Regions from separate parts of the Citrobacter sp. CRE-46 genome, predicted to be linked through region 1. Evidence: predicted binding sites of a transcription regulator. Region 1 holds the regulator's gene; each other region holds the start of a gene.
The links. Region 1 encodes PurR, which represses purine synthesis genes. Its sites were predicted from a motif close to CANGCAAACGTTTGCNTG; they were not measured.
Positions count from the first base shown of each region.

Region 2: the regulator PurR is predicted to act here: its motif matches at 2,243-2,260, upstream of pyrC (dihydroorotase).
Region 3: the regulator PurR is predicted to act here: its motif matches at 1,974-1,991, upstream of purH (bifunctional phosphoribosylaminoimidazolecarboxamide formyltransferase/IMP cyclohydrolase).

Region 1 covers NZ_CM184341.1:2,865,652-2,869,938, forward strand. The annotation lists gene AC534G_RS13940 (MFS transporter) at 1-479, opposite strand, end outside; gene cydH (cytochrome bd-I accessory subunit CydH) at 655-744, opposite strand; gene purR (HTH-type transcriptional repressor PurR) at 1,042-2,067, shown strand; gene punR (DNA-binding transcriptional activator PunR) at 2,064-2,996, opposite strand; gene punC (purine nucleoside transporter PunC) at 3,110-4,287, shown strand, end outside.
Region 2 covers NZ_CM184341.1:3,180,152-3,184,438, reverse strand. The annotation lists gene solA (N-methyl-L-tryptophan oxidase) at 1-126, opposite strand, end outside; gene bssS (biofilm formation regulator BssS) at 241-495, opposite strand; gene dinI (DNA damage-inducible protein I) at 836-1,081, opposite strand; gene pyrC (dihydroorotase) at 1,148-2,194, opposite strand; gene AC534G_RS15540 (lipoprotein) at 2,300-2,860, opposite strand; gene mdtH (multidrug efflux MFS transporter MdtH) at 2,975-4,183, opposite strand.
Region 3 covers NZ_CM184341.1:4,927,581-4,931,867, forward strand. The annotation lists rRNA gene AC534G_RS23895 (16S ribosomal RNA) at 1-1,477, opposite strand, end outside; gene purH (bifunctional phosphoribosylaminoimidazolecarboxamide formyltransferase/IMP cyclohydrolase) at 2,098-3,687, shown strand; gene purD (phosphoribosylamine--glycine ligase) at 3,703-4,287, shown strand, end outside.

The sequences.
Region 1 (4,287 bases):
ATCCGCCAGCCGATTGTCTCACCAAGCCACGTCGCCGCGGGAACACCGCCAATATTGGCAATCGTTAACCCCATAAACATGGTTGCCACGGCGCTGGCTTGCTTATGTTTAGGTACCACGCTTGCGGCGACAACAGAGCCGAGACCAAAAAAGGCTCCGTGATTAAGACTGGTCAAAATACGTGACAGCATCAGCGTGGTGTAATCCGGCGAGATAGCGGAAAGCACGTTGCCCAGCGTGAAAATAGCCATCAGGAATATCAGCGCATTACGTCGCGCGCGATGGGACAGCAGCAGTGTCATCAGCGGAGCTCCCACCATCACGCCAACCGCATACGCGCTAATCAGCATCCCGGCCGCGGGAATCGAGACATCCACCCCTTTGGCAATCACGGGCAATAATCCCATTGGCGAAAATTCGGTGGTGCCAATGCCAAACGCGCCAATCGCCAGCGCCAGTAAGGGATAATTGATTTTCATATATCGACTCCGTAACGTCGAGCCGTGGCGCGACATAAAATAAGAGTCAAAAGCATGACATTGATCGCAAAATTAATAAAGTTAACAAAATTGCAAAAGACTTTTGCTTATTCGCAAACAATAGAGGGGGAATAGATGCGGAAAGGATGAGGGAGAGCTAACTCCCTCGGGGAAATCAATGCAGTGCTGCGGTCAGGCCACCCGCGACGATCAAACCCAGAACAATAATGGTAGTCACTAACGAAAATTTCAGATCGGTGCTCATCAAGTTTTCTCCTTTTTATTCCCACACAAAAAGTGATATTGCGCATTTTTACACACTTGAAAGCAAAAATCTCTCACGATTTATATTGATAACTGCTTTTAACTCTTCCCCTTTTCGTTAAGATCAGACAAAATTCCACGCTTACTTGATTAGCGTACCGGCCATTGACCCCTTCCTGACGTTCCGTGTCGTTTTCCCGGCGTGCCGCAACCCCTACGTTGCGTTAAGGGTGTGTGAAGGCAAACGTTTACCTGGAGTATTCTCAGGAGCTTAGGATATGGTCTGGAGTGAGATGTAATGGCAACAATTAAAGATGTAGCGAAGCGAGCAAACGTTTCCACTACAACCGTATCACACGTAATTAACAAGACGCGCTTTGTCGCGGAAGAAACGCGTAATGCGGTTTGGGCTGCGATCAAAGAGCTGCACTATTCTCCAAGCGCAGTTGCGCGCAGCCTGAAGGTGAATCACACCAAGTCTATCGGCTTGCTGGCGACCAGCAGCGAAGCGGCCTATTTCGCCGAAATTATCGAAGCCGTTGAGAAAAACTGTTTCCAGAAAGGCTATACCCTGATTCTGGGCAACGCATGGAACAGTCTTGAAAAGCAGCAGGCCTATCTGTCGATGATGGCGCAAAAGCGCGTTGATGGTCTGTTAGTGATGTGTTCTGAGTATCCGGAACCTCTGCTTTCGATGCTCGAAGAGTATCGCCATATTCCGATGGTTGTTATGGACTGGGGCGAAGCTAAGGCTGATTTTACCGATACGGTCATTGATAACGCTTTCGAGGGCGGTTACATGGCGGGTCGGTATCTGATAGAACGCGGCCATCGCGAGATTGGCGCAATCCCGGGCCCGATGGAGCGGAATACCGGGGCCGGTCGTCTGGCTGGCTTTATGAAAGCGATGGAAGAAGCGCTGATTAAGGTTCCCGAAAACTGGATTGTACAGGGCGATTTTGAACCTGAATCCGGTTATCGCGCCATGCAGCAAATTCTTTCACAGTCGCATCGTCCGACCGCCGTCTTCTGCGGTGGCGATATCATGGCGATGGGCGCGCTGTGCGCCGCTGATGAGATGGGACTGCGCGTACCGCAGGATGTCTCGCTCATCGGTTATGATAACGTGCGCAACGCCCGCTTCTTCACGCCAGCGCTGACCACCATTCACCAGCCTAAGGATTCACTGGGTGAAACGGCCTTTAATATGCTGTTAGACCGCATCGTGAATAAACGCGAAGAGTCGCAGTCTATCGAGGTTCATCCGCGTCTGGTAGAGCGCCGCTCCGTTGCTGACGGTCCATTCCGCGATTATCGTCGTTAAGCCTGTTGTGCGGGGGCCTCATCTGGCTCCCGCAACCATTCTTTATTCAGCGTTTCGCTATCACCTAAATAGTCCAGCAACCAGCTCAGTGCTGGCGAGGTATCGTTCTGTTGCCATGTCAGACAACACGCGGCATCAGGAAAGGGATTCTCCAACTGCAGCGACACCCATTTACCGCTATCAATCCACGGCTTGGCAAAATGTGTTGGTACCATGCCTACACACAATCCCGCAGATAAACAGGTTGCGGAAGATTCCCAGTCAGGCACCACAACGCGCTTTTGGTTGTCCAGTAACCAGGTTATACGCTTCGGCAATGTACGCGAGGTATCTTCTCGCACCAGTGACGGCCAGTTGCGCAACGTATCATCGCTTAGCGGCCCCGACATTGACGCCAGCGGATGATGGCTGGCCACCACGCAGCTCCAGCTCAGCATGCCCATGTCGCGGAAGGTATAGCGACCCCCTACCGGAATGGCCTGTGTGGCGCCAATAGCCAGCTCTACACGCCCATCGGAAAGCGCATCCCAGACACCATTAAAGACTTCCTGAAAAACCAGCAGTTCCACATCATCAAAGTGGCGATAGAAATCCACAATCATCTGCCGGGTACGTTCGGGACGGACAATGTTATCTACCGCGATTGCCAGTTGTCCTCGCCAGCCGTTGGCGATTTGTTGACATTGCTGACGAGTGATCTGCATTTTTTTGATAACAGAGCGCCCTTCTTTTAAAAACCACGCGCCGGCAGGCGTTAATTCCACATCGCGATGGCGTCGCTCAAAAAGCGGTACAGCCAGCCACTCCTCCAGTTGGCGCACGGTGTAGCTTACCGCCGAAGGTACGCGGTGTAACTCCTGCGCGGCTGAACTGAAACTGCCGTTGCGTGCAACCGCATCAACCACTTCAAGTGAATATTCCGACCACATATTCTGCCTACAAAAAATTTGAAATCAGTAAGCAAATATTAGCGTTTCACAGCGTGAATTACACTCACTACACTCAGCGGCATTGTTCTATTGCTAAAAAAAGAGAAATGATGATGCAACCTGGGAAAGGTTTTTTAGTCTGGTTGGCGGGCCTTAGCGTGCTCGGCTTTCTGGCGACGGATATGTATCTGCCCGCCTTTGCCGCGATTCAGTCCGATCTGCAAACACCTGCATCTGCCGTCAGCGCCAGCCTAAGTTTATTTTTAGCGGGTTTCGCCGTCGCACAACTACTGTGGGGACCGCTCTCGGACCGCTATGGCCGTAAACCGATTTTACTGTTGGGTTTATCTATTTTTGCGCTGGGTAGTCTGGGTATGCTGTGGGTTGAAAACGCCACTGGCTTGCTGGCGCTACGCTTTATTCAGGCCGTTGGCGTCTGTGCCGCGTCGGTTATCTGGCAGGCGCTGGTTACAGACTATTACCCTTCACAAAAAGTAAACCGCATCTTTGCCACCATTATGCCGCTGGTCGGGTTATCACCGGCTCTCGCGCCGTTATTGGGCAGCTGGATTCTGGTCCATTTCTCCTGGCAGGCCATTTTCGCCACCCTGTTTGCTATTACCCTGATTCTGATGCTTCCGGCCCTGCGTTTAAAACCGACGGTTAAAGCACGCGACGACAGCCAGGATAAACTGACTTTCGCCACACTGTTGCGCTCGAAAGCTTATCGTGGAAACGTACTGATTTATGCCGCCTGCTCCGCAAGCTTTTTCGCATGGCTGACGGGTTCACCGTTTATCCTTAGCGAAATGGGCTACAGCCCGGCAGTGATTGGCCTGAGCTATGTTCCGCAAACTATCGCCTTCTTAATTGGTGGTTACGGTTGCCGTGCGGCGCTGCAAAAATGGCAAGGTCGTCAGATGCTGCCATGGTTACTGATTCTTTATTCCATCAGCGTTGTTGCCACCTGGGCTACCGGCTTTATTCATCATGTTGCGCTGGCTGAAATTCTGATCCCATTCTGCGTAATGGCGATTGCCAACGGCGCAATCTATCCTATCGTTGTCGCTCAGGCGTTACGTCCTTTCCCACAGGCCACAGGACGCGCAGCCGCATTGCAAAATACGCTGCAACTGGGTTTATGCTTCCTGGCAAGTCTTATGGTGTCGTGGCTGATCGCCACCCCGCTGCTCACCACCACCAGCGTGATGCTGACAACAGTGCTGCTGGCAGCCATCGGTTACAAAATGCAATCGCAGACCGATAACACCCGTCAAACAGATGACCGGGC
Region 2 (4,287 bases), 310 kb from region 1:
GCTGCCCTGTTGATGCGGTGGCATATGCGCATCGATCATCAGAACGTTCAGACCGGCGCGAGTGGCATAGTATCCGGCTGCGGCACCCACGGAACCGCTGCCAATAATGATTAAGTCGTATTTCATCCGCTTCTCTCTGCAATCGCGATAGTAGCAGGGTAAATAACTGACCTGGAATATTCAACCGGGAAATAAGAAAGGCACCGTTAAGGTGCCTTTTGATGGTTGGATGTATCAGATTTAATGGCGCTGATACTCATTTACCTGGTAATCGCCGGATTCAATTTTGGCGATTCCTGCTTCTAATATCGAAATAAATTGCCTGGCAACATCAGTGGTTAACCAGAGCGTTTGACCAACTTCAGTCCCATCCGGGTCCGGTCGATTCGGGGTCTGGTAGTGCAAACGCAGCATCAGCGCGTCGTAGCTATCAACGGTGCTGATGTCCCATCCTACAAGCGGATGAGTCTGAATGACTTCATTATTCTTTTCCATCATGCCCCCTAATTCGTGTTACTAGACAACGGTTTTCGAGGTTCAATGCATTTTTTTTCTGAAGCAACTTCAGTATATCAATAAATAAGGGTATTCATTGAAAATTTAAAGAGGGCAGCGCATAAATTTATAGTTTTCAGCGTTATCTGACTAATAAAGCAACATGTCATTCATTTTTTTTTAGCAAGTTGCACAATTATTTTGTTGTTCTGGTTAAAAGATAACCAGGAAATGAATATTAAATTAAATGGCCGCCAGGGGGAGTCTGCATTTTTTTTAAAATGGCGTGTAAAAAAAAGCCGGGGCGACCCGGCAAACAAATATCACTGCATATCATTATTTATTCATTGATAAACCAGTCATCCGCGCTTTCCCAGGTCTCCTGCAAGATCTCGCTGATGCGTTCTTTGTCCTCTTTGGTCGCGCCAATTACCGACAGATTGTTAGCTCCGGCATAACGGACGGTAACGTTACCCTCATTATCCGGAAAATGATGATGAATACGGCGGGAGAGTTCACCTGCCAATGCGTCAATCGCACCGGCAGGCAAAGGTGAAGTTTTGGCAATAGTGACTTCAATACGCATAATAGCCCCCTGTTGAATATACTGTTTATTTATACAGTTATTCAGATCGGTTGGCTACACTTTTTTTTAGCTTTTTACTGACCAGCGTACCGTTTCGCCACCCAGGAAAGGCACCAGCGAGTCATCTGCTAGCGCAATGCTCTCCGGGACATGGTGCTCCACGCGTTCAAGCTCAATAAAAGTCTCATTCACCGGCAGACCATAGAATTGCGGACCATTGAGGGAGCAGAAGGCTTCAAAATGGCTCAGCGCATTCATCTCTTCAAATACGGTGGCATAGCTGCCCAGCGCGGTCGGGGCGTTAAAACACCCAGCACAGCCGCAACTGGATTCTTTGCGATGACGGGCATGCGGCGCTGAGTCGGTACCAAGGAATGCGCGGCTAAATCCGCTGGCGACCAGCTCACGTAGCGCCTGTTGGTGGACGTTACGTTTAAGGATTGGCAGACAATACAGGTGCGGACGAATGCCGCCGACCAGCATGTGGTTGCGGTTAAACATCAAATGTTGTGGCGTAATGGTGGCGGCGAGAAGCTCGTTACCATCCCGCACATATTCGGCAGCATCTTTAGTGGTGATATGTTCAAACACGACTTTCAGCGCAGTCAACCGCTGACGCAGCGGTTCCATCACCGTCTCAATAAAGCGTGCTTCGCGATCGAAAATATCGATATCCGCATGCGTCACTTCACCATGCACCAATAGCGGCATACCCAATTTTTCCATCCGTTCCAGCACAGGCATGATGGCCTCAATAGAGGTTACGCCATGCGTTGAGTTGGTGGTGGCATTCGCCGGGTAGAGTTTCGCGGCGGTAAACACGCCTTCGTTGAAACCTCGCTCCAGCTCATTGGGATCCAATGTATCCGTTAAATAGCAGGTCATTAAGGGCGTGAAGTCGTGTCCGGCAGGTACCGCATCAAGAATGCGTTGGCGATAAGCGATAGCTGCATCAACTGTGGTGACGGGCGGTGCCAGGTTCGGCATGACAATGGCGCGGCCGTAAATTTCGCTGGTATAGGGCACGACAGTTTTTAACATGTCGCCATCGCGAAAGTGAAGATGCCAGTCGTCTGGACGGCGGATCTTTAAAACCTGGGATGGTGCAGTCATCAATATGCTCCGGCTGAGGATTGTCTTTTTTGCCGGAAACAAAGGATAAGCGGAAACGTTTTCGTTTGCACGAAAAAAAAGGGCGCATCAGCGCCCTCTGGTTTATTAGTCGGTGAATGGGATGATGATTTCGCCCGGTTTCACTTCTATACCTTTCGCCAGTTTTTTCGCCAGCGCTTCACCCTGACTGCTGTCGTCCTGCAGAACATAGGCAGGCTGTTGGTTAAAGTAATTACGCAGCGACTGGTTTAAATACGGCATCAGCGTTTGTAGCACCGACTGCATTTTTTCAGGTGTGACGGTCGCGTCCACGACTTCCATCTCTTGCAAGTAAATCGCGCCTTTCTCTTTATTGAAGACCGGTAGCGCTTTAAGTTTCAGCTTCATGGTGGCTTTCTGACTGCCAAACAGGGAATTCATGTCCAGATTGGCATCACCCGTCAGAGTCACTTTATTAGGCTCTTCACGCCCTATCTGACTGGCGAGATTGCTCAGTACGATGTGTGCTTCAGCGACGCCGGGCAAACCGATATCTTTTGAAAAGTTATTATGTTTCGCCAGCGCCTGATTAATCTCTTGCTCGCTAACCGTATATTGCGTGAGTTGATTACAACCAACCAACAGGCCGCCGACAATCAGTGCAGCGGCAAAAAAAAGCTTTTTCATGGGAGTCCTCAACATGATGCATATGGCGTAATCGTGACACAAAGCATCATCGAGTACCAGCGCCCCGGGCACCAGCAGAAAAAACTGAAAAGTGCTCGTGCGCCGGATTAGCTATCAGGCATCGGGTTCCAGCATGCCGCGCGTCGGGCGTTTGTGGCTGAATTGCCAGCCCAAAGCCAGGAAGGTGATGAAGCCGATAATACCGAGCATCATCCATGGCAATTCAGGCTGCGCCAGGGCTTTGCCCATATCAAACAGCCAGCCGCCGCCGACATACCCAATTGCGCCGCCGATGGCGAGCCCAAGTCGGCTGAAGCCCATGTAACTTCCTCGCGCGCGTGCATTAGCCAGCGAGGCGCTCAGGGTTTCACGCGCCGGTTCGGCGATGATCGAGCCGATATAGAAGGTGCAGATCAGCGTGAATAGCTGCTGTAAATTGCCGACAAGACCGATGGGCATCATGCTCAGAGACATCACCAGCAGACCGGCCATCAGGCGATGTTCCAGGCGAAAACGTTTTTCACTCCAGCGGGCAATAGGATAGAGCAGCGTTAACGAGAGGCATGCTTCGATGGCATACATCCATTTCACGGCGGCAGGCGAGCCAGCGATGTCGTTCACCATGATTGGCAGCATTAACATGACCTGTACCGCCAGCATGTAATAACCCGCCAGTGTCAGCACATAGGTGACAAAACGTTTGTCATGCATCACGTGGCCCATCCCTTCACGTACCGGAATTTTCACCGTCGACAATTTCCATGCCGGGAGTAGCCAGGCGTTAAACGCCGCGCACAGAACAAACAAAATGGCTCCTGTCGCGCAGACCAGGCGGAAATCGTACTGTAACAGCCAACTGCCAAGTAACGCGCCAACCACGGCGCCTGCGCTATCCTGCATCATCAGGATAGAGAAAAAACGCCCGCGCTTTTCCGGGCGGATCAGTTTGACCACCAGCGCCGAACGGGGAGGGTCGAACAGCGTGCCGCCCAGCCCGGAAAGAAAACAGGAAAACCACAGCAGCCAAGGCTCGTGGGCAATACCCATGGTGGCGAACCCGGCGGCGCGCATCAGCATACCGGTGACGATCATCGGTTTTGCGCCGAAACGGTCAGCAATAGCGCCGCCAAAAATACCCAGACCTTGCTGAATAAATTGACGCAATCCTAACGCGATCCCGACCATAACGGCAGCCCAGCCCATTTGGTCGACGAAGCGAATTGAGATCAGCGGGAAAACGACGAAGAAGCCCAGCACGACCAGCATATTATCAATGAGAAGGAAGTATTTACCCAGGTTCCTTGCCTGCGAGACTTGCGACATTTCCCCTCCCGGGAAAAACTCGTCACTCTGGTTAGAGTTTAAAAGATAAGCATCTCCTATTCTGCGGTGTCGTCATCGCTTTTCCCACCCTTCGCGGGACAATA
Region 3 (4,287 bases), 2.1 Mb from region 1:
GAATCACAAAGTGGTAAGCGCCCTCCCGAAGGTTAAGCTACCTACTTCTTTTGCAACCCACTCCCATGGTGTGACGGGCGGTGTGTACAAGGCCCGGGAACGTATTCACCGTGGCATTCTGATCCACGATTACTAGCGATTCCGACTTCATGGAGTCGAGTTGCAGACTCCAATCCGGACTACGACATACTTTATGAGGTCCGCTTGCTCTCGCGAGGTCGCTTCTCTTTGTATATGCCATTGTAGCACGTGTGTAGCCCTACTCGTAAGGGCCATGATGACTTGACGTCATCCCCACCTTCCTCCAGTTTATCACTGGCAGTCTCCTTTGAGTTCCCGACCGAATCGCTGGCAACAAAGGATAAGGGTTGCGCTCGTTGCGGGACTTAACCCAACATTTCACAACACGAGCTGACGACAGCCATGCAGCACCTGTCTCAGAGTTCCCGAAGGCACCAAAGCATCTCTGCTAAGTTCTCTGGATGTCAAGAGTAGGTAAGGTTCTTCGCGTTGCATCGAATTAAACCACATGCTCCACCGCTTGTGCGGGCCCCCGTCAATTCATTTGAGTTTTAACCTTGCGGCCGTACTCCCCAGGCGGTCGACTTAACGCGTTAGCTCCGGAAGCCACGCCTCAAGGGCACAACCTCCAAGTCGACATCGTTTACGGCGTGGACTACCAGGGTATCTAATCCTGTTTGCTCCCCACGCTTTCGCACCTGAGCGTCAGTCTTTGTCCAGGGGGCCGCCTTCGCCACCGGTATTCCTCCAGATCTCTACGCATTTCACCGCTACACCTGGAATTCTACCCCCCTCTACAAGACTCTAGCCTGCCAGTTTCGGATGCAGTTCCCAGGTTGAGCCCGGGGATTTCACATCCGACTTGACAGACCGCCTGCGTGCGCTTTACGCCCAGTAATTCCGATTAACGCTTGCACCCTCCGTATTACCGCGGCTGCTGGCACGGAGTTAGCCGGTGCTTCTTCTGCGAGTAACGTCAATCGCTGTGGTTATTAACCACAACGCCTTCCTCCTCGCTGAAAGTACTTTACAACCCGAAGGCCTTCTTCATACACGCGGCATGGCTGCATCAGGCTTGCGCCCATTGTGCAATATTCCCCACTGCTGCCTCCCGTAGGAGTCTGGACCGTGTCTCAGTTCCAGTGTGGCTGGTCATCCTCTCAGACCAGCTAGGGATCGTCGCCTAGGTGAGCCGTTACCCCACCTACAAGCTAATCCCATCTGGGCACATCCGATGGCAAGAGGCCCGAAGGTCCCCCTCTTTGGTCTTGCGACATTATGCGGTATTAGCTACCGTTTCCAGTAGTTATCCCCCTCCATCGGGCAGTTTCCCAGACATTACTCACCCGTCCGCCACTCGTCACCCGAGAGCAAGCTCTCTGTGCTACCGTTCGACTTGCATGTGTTAGGCCTGCCGCCAGCGTTCAATCTGAGCCATGATCAAACTCTTCAATTTAAGTTTGATGCTCGTGAATTAAACTTCGTAATGAATTACGTGTTCACTCAGAGACTTGGTATTCATTTTTCGTCTTGCGACGTTAAGAATCCGTATCCTCGAGTGCCCACACAGATTGTCTGATAAATTGTTAAAGAGCAGTTGCGACGCGCCTTAGCGCTCTGTCGCGAGGTGGCGTATATTACGCTTTCCTCTTTCAGAGTCAACCCTCATTTTCAGGTTTTTCTCTTCAACCGACCGGGCTGTTTGTGTGAAGTGATTCACATCCGCCGTGTCGATGGAGGCGCATTATAGGGAGTTTCCTTCAGCCCGCAACCCTTAAATGACAGAAAAATGACTGACTGCTGCATTCCACAGCAGAACCCCGTCTTATACCCATTTACACACAGAGTTATCCACAAAAATGAGGTTCTCTTGCGATCATCACTTCGATTCATCCCTCATCATATAAAGCTGAAATAATCGAATTAAAGGAAAGAGAAAAATTCGCGAGCGTTGCGCAAACGTTTTCGTTACAATGCCACCGCACAACAAGGATGCCCCGTGAGGGGCGTTAGCTGAGTTTTTAGCCAAGAATTCACCTAACGCTCTCTGTAATAGTCAAATCCAGGGGATTTACCATGCAACAACGTCGTCCAGTCCGCCGCGCTCTGCTCAGTGTTTCTGACAAGGCCGGTATCATCGAATTCGCTCAGGCACTTTCCGCACGCGGTGTGGAGCTGCTGTCTACGGGGGGTACCGCCCGCCTGTTAGCAGAAAAAGGCCTGGCAGTGACCGAAGTTTCCGATTACACCGGTTTCCCGGAAATGATGGATGGACGCGTGAAGACCCTGCATCCAAAAGTCCACGGCGGCATCCTCGGCCGTCGCGGCCAGGACGATGCGATCATGGAACAGCATCACATCGCCCCTATCGATATGGTGGTCGTTAACCTGTACCCCTTCGCCGAAACCGTAGCCCGTGAAGGCTGCTCGCTGGAAGATGCGGTAGAGAACATTGATATCGGCGGCCCGACCATGGTGCGCTCTGCTGCCAAGAACCATAAAGACGTCGCCATCGTGGTGAAGAGCAGTGACTACGACGCCATTATTAAAGAGATGGATGCTAATGAAGGCTCTCTGACTCTCGACACCCGTTTCGATCTCGCGATTAAAGCTTTCGAACACACCGCCGCCTACGACAGCATGATTGCCAACTACTTCGGCAGCATGGTTCCGGCCTACCACGGTGAAAGCAAAGAAGCCGCCGGTCGCTTCCCGCGTACGCTGAACCTGAACTTCATTAAGAAGCAGGATATGCGCTACGGCGAGAACAGCCACCAGCAGGCAGCCTTCTATATAGAAGAGAATGTGAAAGAAGCGTCCGTTGCCACCGCACAGCAGGTGCAGGGCAAAGCGCTCTCCTACAACAACATCGCCGATACCGATGCGGCACTGGAATGCGTGAAAGAGTTCAACGAGCCAGCCTGCGTGATCGTCAAGCATGCCAACCCGTGTGGCGTGGCGGTGAGCTCCACTATTCTCGACGCTTACGACCGTGCGTACAAAACCGACCCAACCTCCGCGTTCGGCGGCATCATCGCCTTCAACCGCGAGCTGGATGCCGAAACCGCTCAGGCCATCATCTCCCGCCAGTTCGTGGAAGTGATTATCGCCCCATCCGCGACCGAAGAAGCGCTGAAGATCACGGCTGCCAAGCAGAATGTGCGCGTACTGACCTGTGGTCAGTGGGCACAGCGTGTGCCGGGTCTGGACTTCAAACGCGTTAACGGCGGCCTGCTGGTTCAGGACCGCGACCTGGGTATGGTAGGCGAAGGTGAACTGCGCGTGGTGTCTAAACGCCAGCCGACCGAGCAGGAGCTGCGCGATGCGCTGTTCTGCTGGAAAGTGGCGAAATTCGTGAAATCCAACGCCATTGTGTATGCCAAAGAGAATATGACCATCGGCATAGGCGCAGGCCAGATGAGCCGTGTCTACTCCGCGAAAATCGCCGGGATTAAAGCGGCTGACGAAGGTCTGGAAGTGAAAGGCTCCGCGATGGCCTCCGACGCCTTCTTCCCGTTCCGCGACGGTATCGATGCCGCTGCCGCCGTGGGCGTGAGCTGTGTGATCCAGCCTGGCGGTTCTATCCGTGATGATGAAGTCATTGCCGCTGCCGATGAACACGGTATCGCGATGATCTTTACCGACATGCGCCACTTCCGCCATTAATCCACGGAGCAGACGATGAAAGTATTAGTGATTGGCAACGGCGGGCGCGAGCACGCGCTGGCGTGGAAAGCGGCGCAGTCGCCGCTGGTTGATACCGTTTTTGTCGCACCGGGCAACGCGGGCACCGCGCTGGAACCCGCGCTGCAAAACGTGGCTATCGGCGTAACCGATATCCCGGCGCTGCTGAGCTTTGCCCAGAACGAGAAGATTGACCTGACCATCGTTGGCCCGGAAGCGCCGCTGGTGATTGGCGTGGTTGATGCGTTTCGCGCCGCAGGTCTGAAGATCTTTGGCCCAACCGAAGGCGCCGCACAGTTGGAAGGCTCCAAAGCCTTCACCAAAGATTTCCTCGCCCGTCACCAGATTCCGACGGCGGAGTACCAGAACTTTACCGAGGTTGAGCCAGCGCTGGCTTACCTGCGCGAGAAAGGCGCACCGATCGTCATCAAAGCCGACGGTCTGGCCGCCGGTAAAGGCGTTATCGTCGCGATGACGCTCGAAGAAGCGGAAGCCGCCGTGCAGGACATGCTGGCGGGTAACGCCTTTGGCGATGCAGGCCACCGCATCGTGATTGAAGAGTTCCTCGACGGCGAAGAAGCG